4 regions of the Serratia sp. KH_031 genome follow, and region 2 is predicted to be linked to each of the others. Evidence: predicted binding sites of a transcription regulator. Region 2 holds the regulator's gene; each other region holds the start of a gene.
What was found. The regulator PurR, encoded in region 2, represses purine synthesis genes. The targets are predictions, from matches to a motif close to CANGCAAACGTTTGCNTG.
Positions count from the first base shown of each region.

Region 1: AC3ISQ_RS21475 (nucleobase:cation symporter-2 family protein) is a predicted target of PurR. The motif match lies at 1,750-1,767, and genes of this name have one in related genera.
Region 3: purH (bifunctional phosphoribosylaminoimidazolecarboxamide formyltransferase/IMP cyclohydrolase) is a predicted target of PurR. The motif match lies at 1,509-1,526, and genes of this name have one in related genera.
Region 4: glyA (serine hydroxymethyltransferase) is a predicted target of PurR. The motif match lies at 1,557-1,574, and genes of this name have one in related genera.

Region 1 covers NZ_CM174496.1:4,738,195-4,741,408, reverse strand. Annotated here, with positions in the region: gene AC3ISQ_RS21480 (fibronectin type III domain-containing protein) at 1-235, shown strand, start outside; gene AC3ISQ_RS21475 (nucleobase:cation symporter-2 family protein) at 300-1,694, opposite strand; gene gltS (sodium/glutamate symporter) at 1,934-3,145, shown strand; gene recG (ATP-dependent DNA helicase RecG) at 3,191-3,214, opposite strand, start outside.
Region 2 covers NZ_CM174496.1:2,287,387-2,290,600, reverse strand. Annotated here, with positions in the region: gene AC3ISQ_RS10285 (C40 family peptidase) at 1-107, shown strand, start outside; gene sodB (superoxide dismutase [Fe]) at 347-925, shown strand; gene cydH (cytochrome bd-I oxidase subunit CydH) at 988-1,077, opposite strand; gene purR (HTH-type transcriptional repressor PurR) at 1,403-2,428, shown strand; gene punR (DNA-binding transcriptional activator PunR) at 2,425-3,214, opposite strand, start outside.
Region 3 covers NZ_CM174496.1:330,070-333,283, forward strand. Annotated here, with positions in the region: gene purH (bifunctional phosphoribosylaminoimidazolecarboxamide formyltransferase/IMP cyclohydrolase) at 1-1,377, opposite strand, end outside; rRNA gene AC3ISQ_RS01490 (16S ribosomal RNA) at 1,982-3,214, shown strand, end outside.
Region 4 covers NZ_CM174496.1:1,419,723-1,422,936, forward strand. Annotated here, with positions in the region: gene hmpA (NO-inducible flavohemoprotein) at 148-1,338, opposite strand; gene glyA (serine hydroxymethyltransferase) at 1,684-2,937, shown strand; gene fucA (L-fuculose-phosphate aldolase) at 3,091-3,214, opposite strand, start outside.

The DNA of each region.
Region 1 (3,214 bases), 2.4 Mb from region 2:
AATCATCGGGGTGATCCCAATGATTGGTCAGAATGATGTCGCGGGTGAAATGTTCACCTTCCAGGATGCGACCCAAACTGCGCAGTATGCAAAACAAAAAGGTCTGAACCTGGTTTCTATGTGGTCACTGGTTCGTGATTTCCCTGGTATGGGCGATCTGGCAACCTGTACTCAGAATCCGGCACAAACCAAGGATTATGAATACACCACTACCTTCCTAAACGCGTTGAAATAAGTGGTTAATCAGGGGATGCCGCTGACACCCTCTCGGCGCCCCCTGATTATATAAGTCCGGATTTTTACTCTTTTTCCTGCGGGAACATTAGGTTAAGTACGATGGCAGTGATACCACCGGCGGCGATACCGGAGGAAAGCAGCGTTTTCAGCCAGTCAGGGGCAAATTGCAGAATCAACGGCTGCTGGGAAACACCCATCCCGACCGCCAGTGACAGCGCCATAATCATGATCGCCCGGCGGTTCAGTTTCTCGCGTGAGACAATACGCACGCCAGAAGCGGCAATGGTGCCGAACATCACCAGAGTCGCGCCACCCAGAACGGGTTCAGGGATATGTTGCACAAAACCCGCTACCGCCGGGAATAACCCCAGTACGATCAGCATCAGCGCGATGACAAACCCAACATAACGACTGGCGACACCGGTCAATTGGATCACGCCGTTGTTTTGACCAAAACAAGAGTTCGGGAAGGTGTTGAATACCGCCGATAGCATTGAATTCAAACCGTTAGCTAGCACGCCACCTTTTAAGCGCTTCATATAGAGTGGGCCACTGACGGGTTGTTCTGAAACGTCAGAGGTTGCCGTGATATCGCCAATGGTTTCTAACGACGTGACCATAAAGATCAGCATTAATGGCAGCAGTAGGTTCCAGTCGAAGCCCAAACCATAATACAGCGGTGTCGGGATGGTGATTGTCGCCGTATTGGTGACAGGTTGGCTTTCTGGCAGCATCTCCAACGCCCAAGCCAACAGGTAGCCTACTGCCATGGCGATCACCAATGAAGCGACGCGTAGGTACGGGTTACGCTGGCGGTTAAGCAGAATAATCACCAGCAGCACAGCACCTGCCAGCATCAGGTTTTTAGGAGCACCGAAGCTGTGATCGTTCATCGCCGCATAGCCGCCACCGATAGAGGTTAAACCCACCTGAATCAGCGACAGACCAATAATCATCACCACAATACCGGACACCAGCGGAGTGATGATGCGTCGTGCCAAATGCAACACGCGTGACAGCAAAATCTCGGTGCAGGAAGCCACCATCAAGGTGCCGAACAGCGCCGCCATCATGGTGGGCACATCGGCGCCACCGTTTTTCAGCGCTAATCCACCCATGATCAACGGGGAAACAAAGTTAAAACTGGTGCCCTGAATTGACAGTAATCCTGACCCCACAGGCCCCCAAGTTTTGATTTGCAAAATGGAAGCCAGACCGGAAGCAAACAGCGACATACTGATGATATGTTGCGTATCCTGCGCGGGCAGCCCTAATGCCTGACAAATCAACAACGCCGGGGTGATCACGGCGACGAACATCGCCAGTAGGTGTTGCCCAGCAGCAAACAGCGTTTGTGGTAGGGGCGGGCGATCTTCCAGTCGATAAATCAGTTCGCTGTTACGAGGTGGCGTGTGGTTGGTTGGTGCGTTATCCAACCCGGCGGATTGCATGGTCATGGTGTGGTACTTCCGGCAACGACAAAGAACGCATTTTAATGAGAACCTCAGCCAAAAAGCAAACGGTTGCGCATTTGGTTTTTAGTCCGAGTGAATCATTTAAATGTCGCATTTTTATTTATTTTTTCTTGTCATCTCAGTCTTTTTTCCTTCTAATTCGGCTCTCATCAAGTTAAAAAAGTTGAGTGATTTTTATAACTTATTATTTTATTGGATGTTTTTTTAACATGGAGTACTGGATGTTTCATCTTGATACTTATGGCACCTTAGTCGCCGCTACGCTGGTGCTGCTCCTTGGGGGCAAATGCGTACGCTCTATTCCGCTACTGCGAAAATATACTATTCCTGCCCCGGTTGCTGGCGGCCTGTTGGTGGCGTTACTGCTGCTGGTGATGAAGAAAACCGTAAATTGGGAAGTCAGCTTCGACATGTCGCTGAAAGATCCCTTGATGCTGGCTTTCTTCGCCACCATTGGTTTGAACGCCAACCTGGCTCGTTTGCGTGCTGGGGGTAAAGCTTTGGTGGTGTTCCTGTTTGTGGTGCTGGGTTTGCTGGTGGTGCAAAACGCCATCGGTATCGGCATGGCAAAAATGCTGGGTCTGGACCCACTGATGGGATTGATCGCCGGTTCGATTACCCTTTCGGGTGGTCACGGCACTGGTGCGGCTTGGAGCAAGCTGTTTATTGAGAAGTACGGCTTTGAAAACGCGACCGAAGTAGCGATGGCCTGTGCCACCTTTGGTTTGGTTCTGGGTGGTCTGATCGGTGGTCCGGTGGCGCGTTATCTGGTCAAACACTCCAGCACGCCAGAGGGTACGCCGGACGACAGCGTTCAACCGAGTGGTTTTGAAAAACCGGAAAGTGGTCGCTTGATCACCTCGCTGGTGATGATCGAAACCATCGCCATGATCGCTATTTGTCTGACCGCTGGGCAGTTTGCTGCCGGTCTACTGAAAGGGTCGATGTTGGAACTACCGACCTTTGTCTGCGTGTTGTTTGTCGGCGTGATCCTCAGCAACACCTTGGCTTTCACTGGTTTCTACACCGTGTTTGAACGCGCGGTATCGGTGTTGGGTAACGTCAGTTTGTCACTGTTCCTGGCGATGGCGCTGATGAGCCTACGTTTGTGGGAGCTGGCTTCACTGGCGCTGCCAATGTTGGCGATTCTGGCGGTGCAGACGCTGGTAATGGCGTTGTATGCGATCTTCGTGACTTACCGGATTATGGGTAAAAACTACGACGCGGCGGTGTTAGCGGCGGGGCACTGTGGTTTTGGTATGGGGGCGACGCCAACGGCTATCGCTAACATGCAGGCGATTACTGATCGCTTCGGACCCTCTCACCTGGCGTTTCTGGTGGTGCCGATGGTCGGGGCGTTCTTTATTGATATCGCCAATGCCATCATCATTAAGTTATATCTGTTGTTGCCGGTGTTCCCAGCGGTCGGCTAATTACGATTAATCTGTCATGGGGCGGGAGATCTTCTCGCCCCATCGTTACGCGTTCGAATAACGAGCTTT
Region 2 (3,214 bases):
CACCACGTACCGGTGAAGATATCCGTATCAGCCAGTTGAATAACGATTATTGGCAAGATCACTATATCGGTGCTCGCCGAGTGATGACGCCGAAAACCATTCGTTGATTCCCGTACAATCCTCCAAGGCTGGACACTCCACCCAGCCTTTTCCCTTTATGTTGTAAACCATTGCCGATGCTTTAACCAATTAGTCTAACCGCCCTTTTTAAACCTTTTTTTCACCCAGAAAGTTGTTAAAATTAATATCCATAAAAATATTATAACAATTCTGTTTTCCTGCCTGTCGCCAACTTGGCGATAAGCCACTGGAACAATAGCGCTGTATATAAATAAAGGAGAAAGCAATGTCGTTTGAATTACCTGCATTACCGTATGCGAAAGACGCTCTCGCACCACACATTTCCGCAGAAACTCTAGAGTATCACTATGGCAAGCACCACAACGCCTACGTGGTGAACCTGAACAATCTGGTGAAAGGTAGCGAGTTCGAAGGCAAATCACTGGAAGAGATCATCAAAACCTCTACCGGTGGTGTGTTCAATAACGCAGCACAAGTTTGGAACCACACGTTCTACTGGCACTGCTTGGCACCAAACGCAGGCGGTGAACCTACTGGCGCAGTCGCAGATGCGATCAACAAATCTTTCGGTTCTTTCGCAGAATTCAAAGAGGCGTTTACCAAATCTGCCATCGGTAACTTCGGTGCGGGCTGGACTTGGTTGGTGAAAAAAGCCGACGGCTCACTGGCGATCGTCAACACCTCTAACGCGGCAACCCCGCTGACGGGTGAAGACAAAGCGCTGTTGACTGTGGATGTGTGGGAACACGCTTACTATATCGACTACCGCAATGCGCGCCCTACCTACCTGGATCACTTCTGGGCATTGGTAAACTGGAAGTTTGTAGCAGAAAATCTGGCGTAAATCGCGGGAAAATGATCGGGCGCAGCCAATTGAGTGCTGCGCCTTTTTATTGCTGGTATGAATTAATGCATCACGGCAGTAAAAGCGAAAGCAATGATCATCGCCAATGCACACACGGTAGTGATCAACGACATTTTCAGATCGGTATCCATTAAAAGCTCCTCATCGAATTAGCGATAAGCTGCGTAGAATCCACAGCATTTATACGTCGAAGTATTTTCCCACAGTTCGCGGGTAAAATCTTGTGATCATTTCTCGACTTATAATATGGATTACCTCTTCCACTTTTGCTCAATTTGCGACAGAATTCGCAGTTCACAACTGCGTACCGGCAAATATGTCCCTCCCAGTCAAGCGATTCGCGACTTCAACACTAAAAACTTAGTTTTCGCTGTTCTGGAGAAGGTTTTACGTAGGCAAACGATTAACAACCAATTTACATGCTGCATGCAAGTAGATTTAGGAGTCACTTTCTACATGGCAACGATCAAAGATGTGGCCAAACGCGCGGGCGTTTCCACCACCACCGTTTCGCACGTTATCAATAAGACCCGTTTCGTCGCCGAAGATACCAAAACTGCCGTTTGGGCCGCGATTAAAGATCTGCACTATTCACCGAGCGCGGTCGCACGTAGCCTGAAGGTTAACCACACTAAATCGATCGGTTTGCTGGCAACCTCCAGCGAAGCTCCTTACTTTGCCGAAGTGATCGAAGCGGTTGAAAATAGCTGCTACAGCAAAGGCTATACGCTGATCCTGTGTAACTCCCACAACAACCTCGACAAACAGCGGGCTTATTTAGCAATGCTGGCACAAAAGCGGGTTGATGGTCTGTTGGTGATGTGTTCGGAATATCCCGATCAACTGCTCGGCATGCTGGAGGATTATCGCAATATCCCAATGGTGGTGATGGACTGGGGCGCGGCGCGCGGCGATTTCACCGATACCATTATTGATAACGCCTTTGCCGGTGGTTACTTGGCCGGTCGTTATTTGATCGAACGTGGTCATCGCGACATTGGCGCAATTCCCGGCCAATTATCCCGTAACACTGGCGGTGGCCGTCATCAGGGCTTTTTAAAGGCGCTGCAAGAAGCCCATATTGAAGTGCGGGACGAATGGATTGTTCAGGGTGACTTCGAACCGGAGTCTGGTTACAAAGCCATGCACCAAATTTTATCGCAAAAACATCGCCCAACCGCGGTATTCTGCGGCGGTGACATTATGGCGATGGGCGCGATTTGTGCCGCCGATGAGTTGGGTTTGCGCGTACCACAAGATATTTCGGTGATCGGGTATGACAACGTGCGCAATGCGCGCTACTTCACCCCAGCGCTGACGACAATTCATCAGCCCAAAGAACGTCTGGGTGAAATGGCCTTTACTATGTTGCTGGATCGCATTATCAGCAAACGTGAAGAATCACAGGTGATCGAAGTCCATCCTAAGTTGGTCGAGCGTCGTTCAGTGACCGACGGCCCATTTATCGATTACCGCCGTTAATTGTTAGGTTGGGGGAGCATCTCCCCCGGCTCCCGTTCATTAAACCACTCCTGATTTAACGTCTCGCTATCTCCCAAATACTCCAACAACCATTCCATCGCCGGTGATTGAGCATTCTGCTGCCAAGTCAGACAGCACAAACTCGGAGGAAAAGGTTGACCCAGTTGCAACGCCACCAGCTCACCACTTTGTACCAACGGCAGAACCAAATGAGCCGGAACCATCCCCACACACAAACCACCACGTAGACAATCTATCGCCGATGACCAATCAGGGACAATCAAACGTCGCTGGTTATCTAACGTCCAAGTCACGCGTTTTGGCAGATTGCGCGACGTGTCTTCCAGTACTAATGCCGGGTAAGGCCGCAATTGGTTGTCATGCAATTCCCCTGCTATCGCGGCCAATGGATGTTGCGGGCTCGCCACACACAACCAATTCATAAATCCCATATCGCGGAAGGCAAAACCGCCACCAACCGGCACGGCTCGGGTCGCGCCAATCGCCATTTCCGCTCGCCCATCGACCAACGCATCCCAAACACCGTTAAACACTTCGGGCTGAATTAACAGCTCCACATCAGGAAACTGGCGATAAAAATCCACTACCAGTTGACGGCTGCGTTGTGGTTTAACGATGATATCTACCGCTATTTTCAATTGACCACGCCAACCGTTCGCCACTTGTTGACACTGTCGACGTGTTTCGAGCATTTTTTTGATAACAGCACGTGATTCCTGGATGAATAGCGCGCCAGCAGGCGTCAATTCAACGTCTCGATGGCGT
Region 3 (3,214 bases), 2.0 Mb from region 2:
GATCCCGGCGATCTTAGCGGAATAAACGCGGCTCATCTGGCCGGCGCCTATACCGATAGTCATGTTGTCGCGTGCATAGACGATGGCATTGGATTTCACGAATTTAGCCACCTTCCAGCAGAACAGGGCATCACGTAGCTCTTGAGTCGTTGGCTGACGTTCAGAAACCACACGCAGATCCGCTTCGGTCACCATACCCAGATCGCGATCTTGCACCAGCAGGCCGCCGTTAACGCGTTTGAAATCTAGGTCGGCAACGCGCTGCTGCCATTGACCACAAGCCAGAACGCGAACGTTCTGTTTGGCTGCCAGCAAATTGCGTGCTTCTTGGCTGATGCTTGGTGCAATAATCACTTCAACGAACTGGCGACTAATGATCGCCTGCGCAGTTACTGCATCCAACTCGCGGTTAAAAGCAATGATGCCACCGAAGGCTGAAGTTGGGTCCGTTTGGTAAGCGCGCTCGTAAGCCGCCAGAATGTCAGCGCCGATCGCTACACCACATGGGTTGGCGTGTTTGACGATCACGCAGGCGGGTTCGGCAAATTCTTTCACGCACTCCAGCGCAGCATCGGTATCAGCGATGTTGTTGTAAGACAGCGCTTTACCTTGTAACTGCTCGGCGGTAGCGACAGAAGCTTCTTGCACATTCTCTGCTATATAGAAGGCGGCTTGCTGGTGGCTGTTTTCGCCGTAACGCATATCCTGCTTTTTGATGTAGTTCAGGTTCAGGGTGCGAGGGAAACGGCCAGAAGGTTGTTCGGTGTCACCGTGATAAGCCGGAACCAGTGCGCCAAAGTAGTTGGCGATCATGCTGTCGTAGGCCGCGGTGTGCTCAAAGGCTTTGATTGCGAGATCGAAACGGGTCTTGAACAGCAGGGAACCATTATTGTTATCCATCTCGGTAATGATAGTGGAGTAGTCGCTGCTCTTAACCACGATCGCGACGTCTTTGTGGTTCTTGGCCGCGGAACGCACCATTGTCGGGCCGCCGATATCAATATTTTCAACCGCATCTTCCAACGAACAATCAGGGCGTGCGACGGTTTGAGCGAATGGGTACAAGTTAACAACTACCATATCGATCGGCTGGATCGCATGTTGATCCATGATCGCATCGTCTTGACCGCGACGACCCAAAATACCGCCATGCACCTTTGGATGTAGGGTTTTCACTCGGCCATCCATCATTTCCGGAAAACCGGTGTAGTCGGAAACTTCGGTAACAGAGAGGCCTGCGTCAGCCAACAGGCGAGCTGTGCCGCCAGTAGAAAGAAGTGTTACGCCACGCTGTGCAAGCGCTTGCGCGAATTCGACGATACCGGCTTTGTCAGAAACGCTGAGCAGCGCTCGGCGGATTGGACGAGGTTGTTGCATGGTTTTATCCCTTGGCTTTTGAGTCGCAATAAAAGAGCGTTACGTGAATCTTTTCTCTATATAGAAGGTAAAAGGAAGAGATTCAGATAACGCCCCCATATTAAGGGGGATCATTTTTCGCGTGGAATTGTAGCGAAAACGTTTGCGTGACGCTCGTTAATTTTCTGTAGAAATGCGTTCTGTGGATAAGTTTGTGCAAAACAGGGTATAAAGCCGGGTTTTGCTGTGGAATGCAGCAAACAGTCATTTTTGTGGAAAATACCTGTTGCGGCCTGCGTGGAACTCCCTATAATGCGCCTCCATCGACAGGGAACATGTGAACAACTTCACAGAGTCTCCGGGGTCGGAAGAGAAAAAACCTGAAAATTAGGGTTGACTCTGAAAGAGGAAAGCGTAATATACGCCACCTCGAGTTAGCAAGCGAAAGCGCGTAACTCACTGCTCTTTAACAATTTATCAGACAATCTGTGTGGGCACTCACAAGATGATATCCAGATGCTTTCGAGCATCAAATGAATATCAAGCCTTGAAGAGTGACACATGAAGTAAAATTCATACAGTAACCTTTGAGCATCGCTGCACGAGTGGCAGCAAATCAAGCTTTTAATTGAAGAGTTTGATCATGGCTCAGATTGAACGCTGGCGGCAGGCCTAACACATGCAAGTCGAGCGGTAGCACAGAAGAGCTTGCTCTTCGGGTGACGAGCGGCGGACGGGTGAGTAATGTCTGGGAAACTGCCCGATGGAGGGGGATAACTACTGGAAACGGTAGCTAATACCGCATAACGTCTACGGACCAAAGTGGGGGACCTTAGGGCCTCACACCATCGGATGTGCCCAGATGGGATTAGCTAGTAGGTGAGGTAATGGCTCACCTAGGCGACGATCCCTAGCTGGTCTGAGAGGATGACCAGCCACACTGGAACTGAGACACGGTCCAGACTCCTACGGGAGGCAGCAGTGGGGAATATTGCACAATGGGCGCAAGCCTGATGCAGCCATGCCGCGTGTGTGAAGAAGGCCTTAGGGTTGTAAAGCACTTTCAGCGAGGAGGAAGGGTTGGATGTTAATAGCATTCAGCATTGACGTTACTCGCAGAAGAAGCACCGGCTAACTCCGTGCCAGCAGCCGCGGTAATACGGAGGGTGCAAGCGTTAATCGGAATTACTGGGCGTAAAGCGCACGCAGGCGGTTTGTTAAGTCAGATGTGAAATCCCCGCGCTTAACGTGGGAACTGCATTTGAAACTGGCAAGCTAGAGTCTTGTAGAGGGGGGTAGAATTCCAGGTGTAGCGGTGAAATGCGTAGAGATCTGGAGGAATACCGGTGGCGAAGGCGGCCCCCTGGACAAAGACTGACGCTCAGGTGCGAAAGCGTGGGGAGCAAACAGGATTAGATACCCTGGTAGTCCACGCTGTAAACGATGTCGATTTGGAGGTTGTGCCCTTGAGGCGTGGCTTCCGGAGCTAACGCGTTAAATCGACCGCCTGGGGAGTACGGCCGCAAGGTTAAAACTCAAATGAATTGACGGGGGCCCGCACAAGCGGTGGAGCATGTGGTTTAATTCGATGCAACGCGAAGAACCTTACCTACTCTTGACATCCACAGAAGGCTTTAGAGATAGAGCTGTGTCTTCGGAAACTGTGAGACAGGTGCTGCATGGCTGTCGTCAGCTCGTGTTGTGAAATGTTGGGTTAAGTCCCGCAACGAGCGCAACCCTTATCCTTTGTTGCCAGCGGTTCGGCCGGGAACTCAAAGGAGACTGCCAGTGATAAACTGGAGGAAGGTGGGGATGACGTCAAGTCATCATGGCCCTTACGAGTAGGGCTACACACGTG
Region 4 (3,214 bases), 870 kb from region 2:
TTAAATTTTCGATAATTTGAATATTTAAATCTTCATAGATTTGAAGTTTTAAGGCAACCGTAAAATAAGCGATTTGGTAGAGAGATCACATTTGGGGTAATTGGGGGAAATAACTGGGTGAGCGGAAACTCACCCGGAGACAAGCGGTTACAGTACTTTATGTGGGCCAAAGCATTCGTAATGGATACGATCGGCATCGACACCCATTGCCAGCAGTTGTTGACCCACATGCTGCATAAATGGCACTGGACCACAGAAGTAGTAGTGCATGTGTGGGTTTTTCAGGCTTTCAGCCACGTTATTCAAATCCATCAAACCGCTGCTGTGGTAGTCACTTCCAGCGACATCATCGGCACCCGGCTGGCGATACCACACATGGCGGCTCAGGTTTGGCATTTGCTCAGCGATAGCATCCACTTCATCAGCAAAAGCGTGTGAACTGCCGGTTTCAGCGGCGTGTAGCCACAATACATCAGCCGAATGTTGGTCGCGGTGCAGCATATTCAACATACCCAACATCGGTGTTTGGCCTACACCGCCGGAAATCAATGCAACCGGAGTGGTCGGTTCCACATTCAGGAAGAAATCCCCGTGTGGTGGGGCGATATGGATCACGTCGCCTTCTTTGGCTTGTGTGTGCAGGAAGTTGGAAACAATGCCCTGATCTTCACGTTTTACCGCGATGCGATAATATTGGCCGTTAGGCGCAGTGGTCAGTGAATATTGGCGGATTTCCTGATGTTCCCAATCATTGTTTTCGAGGTAAACCGCCAGATATTGACCCGGCTGATAATCCACGACTGAGCCACCATCGACGGGAGCCAATTCGAAGCTGCAAATCACATCACTCTGTGGTTGTTTCTTCACTATGCGGAATGGACGCAGGCCACGCCAGCCGCCGTTATCAGACTCACTTTCCTGATAAATTTGCTCTTCACGCTGGATAAACACGTTTGCCAACACGCCGTAAGCTTTCCCCCAAGCGTCTAGCACTTCTTGTCCTGGGCTGAATAATTCGTCCAAGGTCGCCAATAGGTGAGTGCCAACAATATTGTATTGTTCTGGTTTGATGTTGAAGCTGGCGTGTTTGTGAGCGATACGTTCAACGGCTGGCAACAACGCCGCCAAATTCTCAAGATTGCTCGCATAGGCGCAGATGGCGTCGAATAAGGCCTGACGCTGATCGCCGTTGCGTTGGTTGCTCATATTGAAAATATCTTTCAGTTCAGGGTTATGGCTGAACATACGATCGTAAAAGTGGGTGGTCAGTTTCGGGCCAGTTTCAGCCAGCAGGGGAATGGTGGATTTGACGGTGGCGATGGTTTGACTATCCAGCATGGGTGATACTCCTATTTAGCAATCTCTATGAGGACTTAATGTTGTATTTTAAATGCATCTTATTGATTTTTACTTTCCCTGTAAATACCCTTGTTTTTGTTATTGATATGTTAAGCGGCGATCGGGTTCACAGAACATGAAAAAACCGCACTATCGATATGAGTAAATCTCGGTTGCTTCCTGCGCATTTTTGTTGAATAAAAACCTGATATCATCACATGCCAATCGTTTGCGTAAAAACCTCTGTCAAGACCTACCTCGGTAGGGGAAAACAGTTTACACTGTTGCCCAGATCCCAAACGGGTGGTTATTTTTAGTTAGCTGATTCAAGTCAGGAGATGCCGGATGTTAAAGCGTGAAATGAACATTGCCGATTACGATGCCGATCTGTGGCGTGCTATGGAGCAAGAAGTTGTGCGTCAGGAAGAGCATATCGAGCTGATTGCTTCTGAGAACTACACCAGTCCGCGCGTGATGCAGGCTCAGGGTTCACAATTGACCAACAAGTACGCGGAAGGCTATCCGGGCAAGCGTTACTACGGTGGTTGCGAGTATGTAGACATCGTTGAGCAACTGGCTATCGATCGTGCTAAAGAGCTGTTCGGTGCCGATTATGCCAACGTTCAGCCACACTCTGGCTCTCAGGCTAACTTCGCGGTTTATACCGCTCTGCTGCAACCGGGCGATACCATTCTGGGTATGAACCTGGCGCACGGCGGCCACCTGACCCACGGTTCACCGGTCAACCTGTCTGGCAAACTGTACAAAGTGGTGCCTTACGGCATCGACGATAAAGGCCAAATCGATTACGAAGATCTGGCAAAACAGGCTCAGACCCATAAACCAAAAATGATCATCGGCGGCTTCTCGGCTTTCTCCGGTATCGTTGATTGGGCAAAAATGCGTGAAATCGCTGATAGCATCGGCGCTTACCTGTTCGTCGATATGGCGCACGTGGCAGGCCTGATTGCCGCTGGCGTTTACCCGAACCCAGTACCACATGCACACATCGTGACTACCACTACCCACAAAACACTGGCTGGTCCACGCGGTGGTTTGATTCTGGCGAAAGGCGGTGACGAAGATCTGTACAAAAAACTGAACTCTGCCGTTTTCCCTGGTGGTCAGGGTGGCCCTCTGATGCACGTGATCGCGGGTAAAGCGGTGGCGTTGAAAGAAGCGATGGAGCCTGAGTTCAAGGTTTACCAACAGCAAGTCGCGACCAACGCTAAAGCGATGGTAGAAGTGTTCTTGCAGCGCGGCTACAAAGTGGTTTCTGGCGGTACTCATAATCACCTGTTCTTGCTGGATCTGGTCGACAAAAACCTGACCGGTAAAGAAGCCGATGCCGCACTGGGTCGTGCCAATATCACCGTGAACAAAAACAGCGTACCAAACGATCCGAAGAGCCCGTTCGTGACTTCTGGTGTGCGTATCGGTACTCCAGCTGTGACTCGTCGTGGCTTTAAAGAAGCCGAAGTGCGTGAGTTGGCGGGTTGGATTTGTGATGTGTTGGATAACATCAACGACGAAGCGGTTATCGAACGCACCAAGAAGAAAGTGCTGGATATCTGCGCGCGTCTGCCCGTTTACGCCTAAGCGAAACGGCGGTCTGTTGTTAATCAGGCGGGAGCGATCCCGCCTTTTTTATAGCTAAAAATCAATAAGCTGCCTGATACAATTCAGCGCTGGCTCCACGCCCGAACCAGGATGTTTCGTTGAGGATCATTCTGTGTGCCATGTTGTTCTCCTTTATTCTTCAATACGTAAGCCGTAGGTTTTGAATTTTTCCAGTACGATCGCCATTTCTTCATCACTCAGTACCGGAACGGGGTCCTGGATTGCCAGTGTTGCCAAATAGAGAGTGGCGAGTGTT